3 regions of the Streptomyces sp. NBC_00203 genome follow, and region 2 is predicted to be linked to each of the others. Evidence: predicted binding sites of a transcription regulator. Region 2 holds the regulator's gene; each other region holds the start of a gene.

Region 1 (3,275 bases), 1.3 Mb from region 2:
GCGAGGCGGGGGCGGTGGCAGTCACGTACGGGGCTCCTCGGAGAGGTCCATCAGACATCGAGCAGACGGGGATTCGGATGTGTCGGGGATTCCGGACGGTATGTGCATGTGCATCGACCATCCGTGAACGTCAACCGTCTCGTCCACCAGGGCATTCCGCCGCCCCACCGCTCTCCTCTGTGACCCCGGACACGCCCGAGGGCGGCACCCCCTGGGAGTGGGGGTACCGCCCTCGGAACGTAAGGACAGAGATCAACCAGGGCCGTTGAGGCCGAGTCGATCAGAAGTCCATGTCACCGCCCGGCATGCCGCCCGGGGCGGCCGCGCCGGCCTTCTCGGGCTTGTCGGCGATGACGGCCTCGGTGGTGAGGAACAGCGCGGCGATGGAGGCGGCGTTCTGCAGGGCAGAGCGCGTCACCTTCGCCGGGTCGATGATGCCCTCGGCGATCATGTCCACGTACTCACCGGTGGCGGCGTTCAGGCCGTGACCGATGGGCAGGTTGCGGACCTTCTCGACGACGACGCCACCCTCGAGACCACCGTTGACGGCGATCTGCTTGAGCGGGGCCTCCAGGGCGAGACGCACGGCGTTGGCGCCGGTCGCCTCGTCACCCTCGAGCTCCAGCTTCTCGAACACCGCGGAGGCCTGGATGAGGGCCACGCCACCACCGGCGACGATGCCCTCCTCGACGGCCGCCTTCGCGTTGCGAACGGCGTCCTCGATGCGGTGCTTGCGCTCCTTGAGCTCGACCTCGGTGGCGGCACCGGCCTTGATGACGGCCACGCCGCCGGCCAGCTTCGCCAGGCGCTCCTGGAGCTTCTCGCGGTCGTAGTCCGAGTCCGAGTTCTCGATCTCGGCACGGATCTGGTTGACGCGACCGGCAACCTGGTCCGCCGAGCCCGAGCCGTCGACGATCGTCGTCTCGTCCTTGGTGATGACGACCTTGCGGGCGCGGCCGAGCAGGTCGATGCCCGCGTTCTCCAGCTTGAGGCCGACCTCCTCGGAGATGACCTCGCCGCCCGTGAGGATGGCGATGTCGCCGAGCATGGCCTTGCGGCGGTCACCGAAGCCCGGGGCCTTGACGGCGACGGACTTGAAGGTGCCACGGATCTTGTTGACGACCAGGGTCGACAGGGCCTCGCCCTCGACGTCCTCGGCGATGATCAGCAGCGGCTTGCCGGACTGCATGACCTTCTCGAGAAGCGGCAGCAGGTCCTTGACGTTGCTGACCTTCGAGTTGGCGATCAGGATGTACGGGTCGTCGAGGACGGCCTCCATACGCTCCATGTCGGTGGCGAAGTACGCCGAGATGTAGCCCTTGTCGAAGCGCATACCCTCGGTGAGCTCCAGCTCCAGACCGAAGGTCTGGGACTCCTCGACGGTGATGACGCCTTCCTTGCCGACCTTGTCCATCGCCTCGGCGATGAGCTCGCCGATCTGGGTGTCGGCGGCGGAGATGGAGGCCGTGGAAGCGATCTGCTCCTTGGTCTCGACATCCTTGGCCTGCTCAAGGAGGGCACCGGAGACGGCCTCGACGGCCTTCTCGATACCGCGCTTGAGAGCCATCGGGTTGGCGCCGGCGGCTACGTTGCGCAGGCCCTCGCGGACGAGCGCCTGGGCGAGAACGGTCGCCGTGGTCGTACCGTCACCAGCGACGTCGTCCGTCTTCTTGGCGACTTCCTTGACCAGCTCGGCGCCGATCTTCTCGTACGGGTCCTCGAGCTCGATCTCCTTGGCGATGGAAACACCATCGTTGGTGATCGTGGGGGCGCCCCACTTCTTCTCGAGGACGACGTTCCGGCCCTTGGGGCCAAGGGTGACCTTGACGGCGTCGGCGAGCTGGTTCATCCCGCGCTCGAGACCGCGCCGTGCCTCCTCGTCGAACGCGATGATCTTGGCCATGTGAAGTGGTCCTCCCGGACGGGGTGGATTGCTCCGGATCGCGCCCGCGCCCGCGACGGACGGCCTGCAGCCCTTGTGGTTCCTTGCCCCACCGGCCTGCGGACCTCACTGGCCCGATCCAAGTTCTGTCACTCTCACTGGGAGAGTGCTAACGCCAATGATTAGCACTCGACCCCTGCGAGTGCAAGCGCCTCTCACGAACGAGAAGGGGCCGCAGGACATGACCGGACACGCACGAGGGGCCCGCATCCCAGGTGGGATGCGGGCCCCTCGGCGTGAGTGCGTCGGTGGCCGATCGCGCCGGATCAGACGGCGAGCTTGACCATGTCCGCCTGCGGACCCTTCTGGCCCTGCGAGATCTCGAACTCCACTCGCTGACCCTCTTCAAGGGTGCGGTAGCCGTCCATCTGAATCGCGCTGTAGTGCACGAAGACGTCCGCACCACCGTCGACCGCGATGAAGCCGTACCCCTTCTCCGCGTTGAACCACTTGACGGTGCCCTGAGCCATGCCTAACTCCCCTATTACTGGCCCTTGCACAGATCCACACTTCGCGGATCCGGGTCAGACCTCACCCCCCAACGATTGGGGGTGTGCGCCGGAACGCGTCGACCGCGGCTGAATGTATCTGTCCAACTGCCGTCTGCAACAGGTCAATCGGACGAGAATTCTGGGCATCGCCGATCGGGAAAATGCGGAGGACTCGCGAAGATTCAGGGCAAGTCGGGCCCCGTATATGCCATAAAAGGCTCAAAAAGATGGGGCACTTTGGCTACTTCTTGTCGGGTCTCGCACAGGTACTCATATGCGTCCGGCATGAATAGCGAAGCGGGTTCCCCAACTGTACCCCGCTCAACCATGCAGAATTGCCCCCTCCGTTTCTCTCACGGAGAGGGCAATTCGATGAACACTGCGTATTCGGCGTTACCGAGGGTAGCGATCAGCCTCCGGCGACGGCCGGGATGATCGAGACGCCCGCACCGTCCGGCGTAGCCGTCTCCAGCCCCTGCTCGAACCGCACGTCGTCGTCGTTGACGTACACGTTGACGAAGCGGCGCAGCTTGCCCTGGTCGTCCAGCACGCGCGCGGCGATACCCGTGTGGTTCTTCTCCAGGTCGGCGATGACCTCGGCGAGAGTCCCACCCTCGGCACTCACCTCGGCCTTGCCGCCGGTGTAGGTGCGCAGGATGGTGGGGATGCGAACGTTGACGCTCATGCCTTGTGACCTCCGGTCAGGTGGAGCGCCCCAAAGGGGCGCGGGACTGCATCGATATGCGGCTCCGCCGCGGGGCGCGACCAGCCCCTACCGGCCCGCAGACGAAAACGGCTATGCGAGGCCGGCCTCGCGGAACGACTCCAGGTTGGGGCGAATC
Region 2 (3,275 bases):
GGGCTGGAACTGCCCGGTGGGCCGCTCCTCCCCCCGCAGCTTCGCCAGCTCCCGCAGCAACCGCTCCTGCTCAGGATCCATCTTCGTCGGCGTCATCACCTCGACGTGGACGATGAGGTCACCGCGCCCACCGCCCCGCAGATGCGTGACACCCCGCCCGTGCAACGGAATCGACTGCCCGGACTGCGTGCCCGGACGGATGTCGACCTCCTCCAGCCCGTCGAGCGTCTCCAGCGGCACCTTCGTACCGAGCGACGCCGCGGTCATCGGAATGGTGACCGTGCAGTGCAGATCGTCACCGCGCCGTTGGAAGGTCGAGTGCGGGAGTTCGTGGATCTCGACATAGAGGTCACCGGCAGGCCCGCCACCGGGCCCGACCTCGCCCTCGCCCGCGAGCTGGATCCGCGTGCCGTTGTCGACACCGGCGGGGATCTTGACGGTCAGCGTCCGACGGGACCGCACCCGCCCGTCCCCCGCACACTCGGGACACGGCGTCGGAACCACGGTCCCGAAGCCCTGGCACTGCGGACACGGCCGGGACGTCATGACCTGGCCCAGGAACGACCGCGTGACCTGGGACACCTCACCCCGCCCGCGACACATGTCACAGGTCTGGGCCGAGGTACCCGGCGCCGCGCCCTCACCGTTACAGGTGGCGCAGACGACGGCCGTGTCGACCTGGATGTCCTTCGTCGTGCCGAAGGCAGCCTCGTCCAGCTCGATCTCGAGCCGGATCATGGCGTCCTGGCCACGCCGCGTACGCGACCGGGGGCCGCGCTGCGACGCCGTACCGAAGAAGGCGTCCATGATGTCCGAGAAGTTCCCGAAGCCGCCCGCGCCGAAGCCGCCCGCGCCACCGCCGCCGGAGGCGGACAGCGGGTCGCCGCCGAGGTCGTAGACCTGCTTCTTCTGCGGGTCCGACAACACCTCGTACGCGGCGTTGATCTCCTTGAACCGCTCCTGCGTCTTCGGATCGGGATTGACGTCCGGGTGCAGCTCGCGTGCGAGCCTCCGGAACGCCTTCTTGATCTGGTCCTGGGACGCGTCGCGGCTCACGCCGAGTACGGCGTAGTAGTCCGTGGCCACTTACGACTCCGCCAGGATCTGTCCGACGTACCGTGCCACCGCTCGTACCGCTCCCATCGTTCCCGGGTAATCCATGCGGGTCGGTCCGACCACGCCAAGTTTCGCTACTGCCTCGTCGCCCGAACCGTAGCCGACCGAGACCACGGACGTGGAGTTGAGTCCCTCATACGCGTTCTCATGCCCGATTCGCACGGTCATGCTCGAATCCCCGGCCTCACCAAGCAACTTGAGGAGCACGACCTGCTCCTCCAGTGCTTCGAGCACCGGCCGGATAGTGAGAGGGAAGTCATGTCCGAAGCGGGTCAGATTGGCGGTGCCGCCGATCATCAGCCGCTCCTCGGTCTCTTCGACCAGCGTCTCCAGGAGGGTGGAGAGCACCGTCGCGACCGTACCCCGGTCCTCCGCCTCGAACGCGTCCGGGAGGTCCTGCACGAGCTGCGGGACGTCCGCGAAACGGCGGCCCGCGACCCGGCTGTTGAGCCGCGCGCGCAGATCCGCCAGCGAGGTCTCACCGAACGGCGCCGGACAGTCGATCATGCGCTGCTCGACCCGGCCGGTGTCCGTGATCAGCACCAGCATCACGCGCGCGGGGGCGAGGGACAGCAGCTCCACGTGCCGCACCGTCGAGCGCGTCAGCGAGGGGTACTGCACAACGGCGACCTGCCGCGTGAGCTGCGCGAGCAGCCGTACGGTCCGCCCCACGACGTCGTCGAGGTCGACAGCCCCGTCAAGGAAATTCTGAATGGCCCGCCGCTCGGGCGCGGTCATCGGCTTGACGCCTGCGAGCTTGTCGACGAAGAGCCGGTACCCCTTGTCGGTGGGGATGCGTCCGGCACTGGTGTGCGGCTGGGCGATGTAGCCCTCGTCCTCCAGCGCGGCCATGTCATTGCGCACGGTCGCCGGCGAGACACCGAGGCGGTGCCGCTCAGTGAGCGCCTTGGAACCGACCGGCTCCTCGGTGCCCACGTAGTCCTGGACGATGGCGCGCAGCACTTCGAGCCTGCGTTCACTGAGCATCGCGCACACCTCCAGAGTCAGCGTCGTGGTCTTCATGACCTTCATGGGCCTACATGACCTTCATGGCCTTCGTCCTGGCACTCATCGCACGCGAGTGCCAGCGTTCCCCGGCCCAGTGTACGGCGGTGAGGTACGGCCCCGGCAAGGGCGGGCCTGCGATGTCGTGTGCTGCACGCTCTCACGGCTAGCGTCTCCTTATGAGCGTGACTTGGGAAGAGTTGGGGTGGGAAAGGGTGGCGCCCCGGGTGGGACGGCGGCGGCTGCCGGTCTGGGACTGCACGGTCGGGCTCGTGGTGGGCGAGGGCGCGGCGCTGATGATCGACGCGGGGTCGAGCCTCGGGGAGGGGGCACGGCTGCGCACGGAGGCACAGCGGCTCCTCGGCCCGGACCGCCGAGTGACGCACCTCGCACTCACCCACCCCCACTTCGACCATGTCTTCGGCGCGGCGGCGTTCGCGGGCGTGGAGGTGTTCGGGCCGGTCGGCCTCGACTCGGTCTTCGCCCACGACCGCGAGGAGCTGCGCACGGACGCCGTACGCAACGGCCTCGACCCGCGCGAGGCGGCCGAGGCCGCGGACCTCCTGGTCCACCCCCGCCACTCGGTGTCCGGCGAGTGGACCCTCGACCTGGGCGGCGGCGTACAGGTCCTGCTGGCGAACGTGGGCCCCGGCCACACGGGCCACGACTTGGCGGTACTGATCCAAGGCACACCAGGCACACTTAGTTCATCACCGGAGATCGTCTTCTGCGGCGATCTGGTGGAGGAGTCGGGCGAACCCCAGGCGGGCCCGGACGCCGTCCCCTCCCACTGGCCGGCGGCCCTGGACCGGCTGCTCGACCTGGGCGGGGAGGACGCGGTGTACGTACCGGGACACGGGGCGGCGGTGAATGCGGCGTTTGTCCGGGCCCAGCGGAACGCGCTGGCGGCCCGCTTCGGCGTGTCGTAGGAGCCCGTACGACACGACGGCGGGGCTTCTCCTATCGTCATCCGAATGCGCCAGTACTCTCCGGACCTGACCCCGCCGTGGAAGAAGCCCAAGCCCGTGCCCGAGGTCCCCGCGGACCCCGGTCTGGTGGTCGAGGAGCCCGGCACCGGCTTCTGCGGCGCGGTGATCCGCTGCGAGGCGGGCACGGTGACCCTGGAGGACCGCTTCGGCAAGCACCGCGTGTTC
Region 3 (3,275 bases), 2.9 Mb from region 2:
GTACTTCCGCAAGATGCGCGACCGGGGCATCACCCTCAACAACCACACGCTGACCCACCCCTACCTGCCCGGACTCTCCTACGCGGAGCAGAAGGACGAGATCTGCGGCATGCAGCGCGTGATGAGGAAGCAGTTCGGCAGGCGCCCGACGGTCTTCCGGCCCCCGTACGGCAACTACAACGGGGACACCCTGCGCGCCGCGAAGGCCTGCGGCATCAAGTACGCGCCAATCTGGGACGAGGAAGTCTTCGTCGACCACTGGGAGTACCGCGAGTGGGACCGCGACCTGCACCCCGGCGACATCGTCCTCAGCCATTTCAGGGGCCGGAACGACTGGAAGGGCACCATGCCCGACATGGTCCGCCGCTTCATGAAGAAAGTGACGGCCAAGGGGTACGCGGTGGCCCGCCTGGAGGACTACCTGTGAGGCACCGGGTGCGCGCCCTGGCCGCCGGGCTGCTCGCGGCCGCGCTGCTCACCGGCTGCGCCCAGTCCGTCGACCCGATCGAACGGCTGGGCAAGAAGGCGGCGCAGAAGGTACGGCCGCACCCGTCGGCGTACCGCCGCTGGGGGCTCGCCGCCCCGCTCGCCCGGCCGCCGAAACCACCCGCCAGGACCACCGCGCGCACCGCGGGCCCGGGGCTGCCGCCCGTCGTGGACCACGTCCGGACCCGCGACAAGGTCGTCTTCCTCACCTACGACGACGGTGCCGAACGCGATCCCCGGTTCGTCGACATGGTCCGTGAACTGCGGCTGCCGGTCAGCATGTTCCTCACGAACAGTGTCGTCGGGCCGGGGTACGGGCACTTCGCGCAGCTGGGCGAGGTCGGCGCCAGCGTGCAGAACCACACCCTCGACCACGCCTCCCTGCGCGGCCTGCCCTACGCCGGCCAGCGCGCCGAGATCTGCGGCCAGCAGGACAAGCTCAAACAGCGCTTCGGCATCCGGCCCCGGCTGCTGCGTCCCCCGTACGGCACCTACGACACCACCACCCTTCGTGCCGCCGCCGACTGCGGGGTCGCGGCGGTCGTCCTCGGCCGCCCGGCCGACGCCCACCCGCTGCGGCCCGGCGACATCCTCTCCGGCTTCAGAGAACCCAACCTCACGGACGCGACACTCAGGCTCCTCAAGCGCATCCAGGCGGAGGGCTTCACCCCGGCACGCCTGGAGAGCTATCTGTAGCTATGTGAGGACGGCTGCCGATACTTCAGCGCGGCCGGTGTCACTTCAGCGCGGGCCAGCACTATTCAGCCCGTCCGGCGTTTGAGGACAAGGCCGTTCAGGCCGATAAGGGGGGTCTGGGGGCGCAGCCCCCAGGGCACGCCCACACCCACGCACGGCTCCCAGAACCCCACGCCACGCCGGAGGCCTTTGGCACTCCGCTTGACCGAGTGCTAATCGCAGTCATAGTCTCAGGTCTGGCACTCCCCACTGGAGAGTGCCAATAGCGACGGGCAGGTCCGGCACCCGCGACGACGGATCGACCTGGTCGCCACCTCAGACAGTTAACCCCGTGAGATCTCCGAAGGGGGAGGTCGGATCGTGACGACCGCCAGCTCCAAGGTTGCCATCAAGCCGCTCGAGGACCGCATTGTGGTCCAGCCGCTCGACGCCGAGCAGACCACGGCCTCTGGCCTGGTCATCCCGGACACCGCGAAGGAGAAGCCCCAGGAGGGCGTCGTCCTTGCCGTGGGCCCGGGCCGTTTCGAGGACGGTAACCGTCTTCCGCTCGACGTCACCGTCGGCGACGTCGTGCTGTACAGCAAGTACGGCGGCACCGAGGTGAAGTACAACGGCGAGGAGTACCTCGTCCTCTCGGCTCGCGACGTGCTCGCGATCATCGAGAAGTAATTCACCTCAGTTTTGCAATGAACTGCGCCCCTGGCCCCCGCGACCTAAGAAGCCGGGTGCTGGGGGCGCAGTTCGTTCTCCCCAGTTTTCCAGAGTTTCGAGAGGGCTGAATCGCTCCCATGGCGAAGATCCTGAAGTTCGACGAGGACGCCCGTCGCGCCCTCGAGCGCGGCGTCAACAAGCTTGCCGACACGGTCAAGGTGACGATCGGCCCCAAGGGCCGCAACGTCGTCATCGACAAGAAGTTCGGCGCTCCCACCATCACCAACGACGGCGTCACCATCGCCCGCGAGGTCGAGCTCGACGACCCGTACGAGAACCTCGGCGCCCAGCTGGTGAAGGAGGTGGCGACCAAGACCAACGACATCGCGGGTGACGGTACGACCACCGCCACCGTGCTGGCCCAGGCGCTCGTCCGCGAGGGCCTGCGCAACGTCGCCGCGGGTGCCTCCCCGGCCGCCCTGAAGAAGGGCATCGACGCCGCCGTCAAGGCCGTGTCGGACGAGCTCCTCGCGACCGCCCGCCCGATCGACGACAAGGCCGACATCGCCGCCGTCGCCGGTCTGTCCGCCCAGGACCCGCAGGTCGGCGAGCTCATCGCCGAGGCGATGGACAAGGTCGGCAAGGACGGTGTCATCACCGTCGAGGAGTCCAACACCTTCGGTCTGGAGCTGGACTTCACCGAGGGCATGGCCTTCGACAAGGGCTACCTGTCGCCGTACATGGTCTCCGACCAGGAGCGTATGGAAGCCGTCCTCGACGACCCGTACATCCTCATCCACCAGGGCAAGATCAGCTCCATCCAGGACCTGCTGCCGCTGCTGGAGAAGGTCATCCAGTCCAACGCCTCCAAGCCGCTGCTGATCATCGCCGAGGACGTCGAGGGCGAGGCCCTGTCGACCCTGGTCGTGAACAAGATCCGCGGCACGTTCAACGCCGTCGCCGTGAAGGCCCCCGGCTTCGGTGACCGCCGCAAGGCGATGCTGGGCGACCTCGCCACCCTCACCGGCGGTCAGGTCATCGCCGAGGAGGTCGGCCTCAAGCTCGACCAGGTCGGCCTGGACGTGCTGGGCACCGCCCGCCGCGTGACCGTCACCAAGGACGACACCACGGTCGTCGACGGTGGCGGCGACCACGAGGCCGTCCTCGGCCGCGTCAACCAGATCAAGGCCGAGATCGAGAACACCGACTCCGACTGGGACCGCGAGAAGCTCCAGGAGCGCCTCGCGAAGCTGGCCGGCGGCGTGTGCGTGATCAAGGTCGGCGCCGCCACCGAGGTGGAGCTCAAGGAGAAGAAGCACCGTCTGGAGGACGCCATCTCCGCGACCCGCGCCGCGGTCGAGGAGGGCATCGTCTCCGGTGGTGGCTCCGCGCTCGTCCACGCCGTCAAGGTCCTCGAGGGCAACCTCGGCAAGACCGGCGAC

The links. Region 2 encodes HrcA, which represses chaperone genes, less so after heat shock. Its sites were predicted from a motif close to TTNGCACTCNGNNNNNCNGAGTGCNAA; they were not measured.
Region 1: a site for HrcA is predicted at 2,029-2,055, ahead of groL (chaperonin GroEL). Genes of this name have one in related genera too.
Region 3: a site for HrcA is predicted at 1,372-1,398, ahead of groES (co-chaperone GroES). Genes of this name have one in related genera too.

Annotation. Positions count from the first base shown of each region.
Region 1 is NZ_CP108126.1:4,872,007-4,875,281, forward strand. Features, by position in the region: gene OG975_RS21795 (NADH:flavin oxidoreductase) at 1-25, opposite strand, end outside; gene groL (chaperonin GroEL) at 281-1,903, opposite strand; gene OG975_RS21805 (cold-shock protein) at 2,209-2,412, opposite strand; gene OG975_RS21810 (MoaD/ThiS family protein) at 2,843-3,118, opposite strand; gene thrC (threonine synthase) at 3,230-3,275, opposite strand, start outside.
Region 2 is NZ_CP108126.1:3,543,703-3,546,977, forward strand. Features, by position in the region: gene dnaJ (molecular chaperone DnaJ) at 1-1,086, opposite strand, end outside; gene hrcA (heat-inducible transcriptional repressor HrcA) at 1,087-2,103, opposite strand; gene OG975_RS16060 (MBL fold metallo-hydrolase) at 2,301-3,050, shown strand; gene OG975_RS16065 (DUF3097 domain-containing protein) at 3,096-3,275, shown strand, end outside.
Region 3 is NZ_CP108126.1:6,488,240-6,491,514, forward strand. Features, by position in the region: gene OG975_RS29160 (polysaccharide deacetylase family protein) at 1-427, shown strand, start outside; gene OG975_RS29165 (polysaccharide deacetylase family protein) at 424-1,182, shown strand; gene groES (co-chaperone GroES) at 1,543-1,851, shown strand; gene groL (chaperonin GroEL) at 1,971-3,275, shown strand, end outside.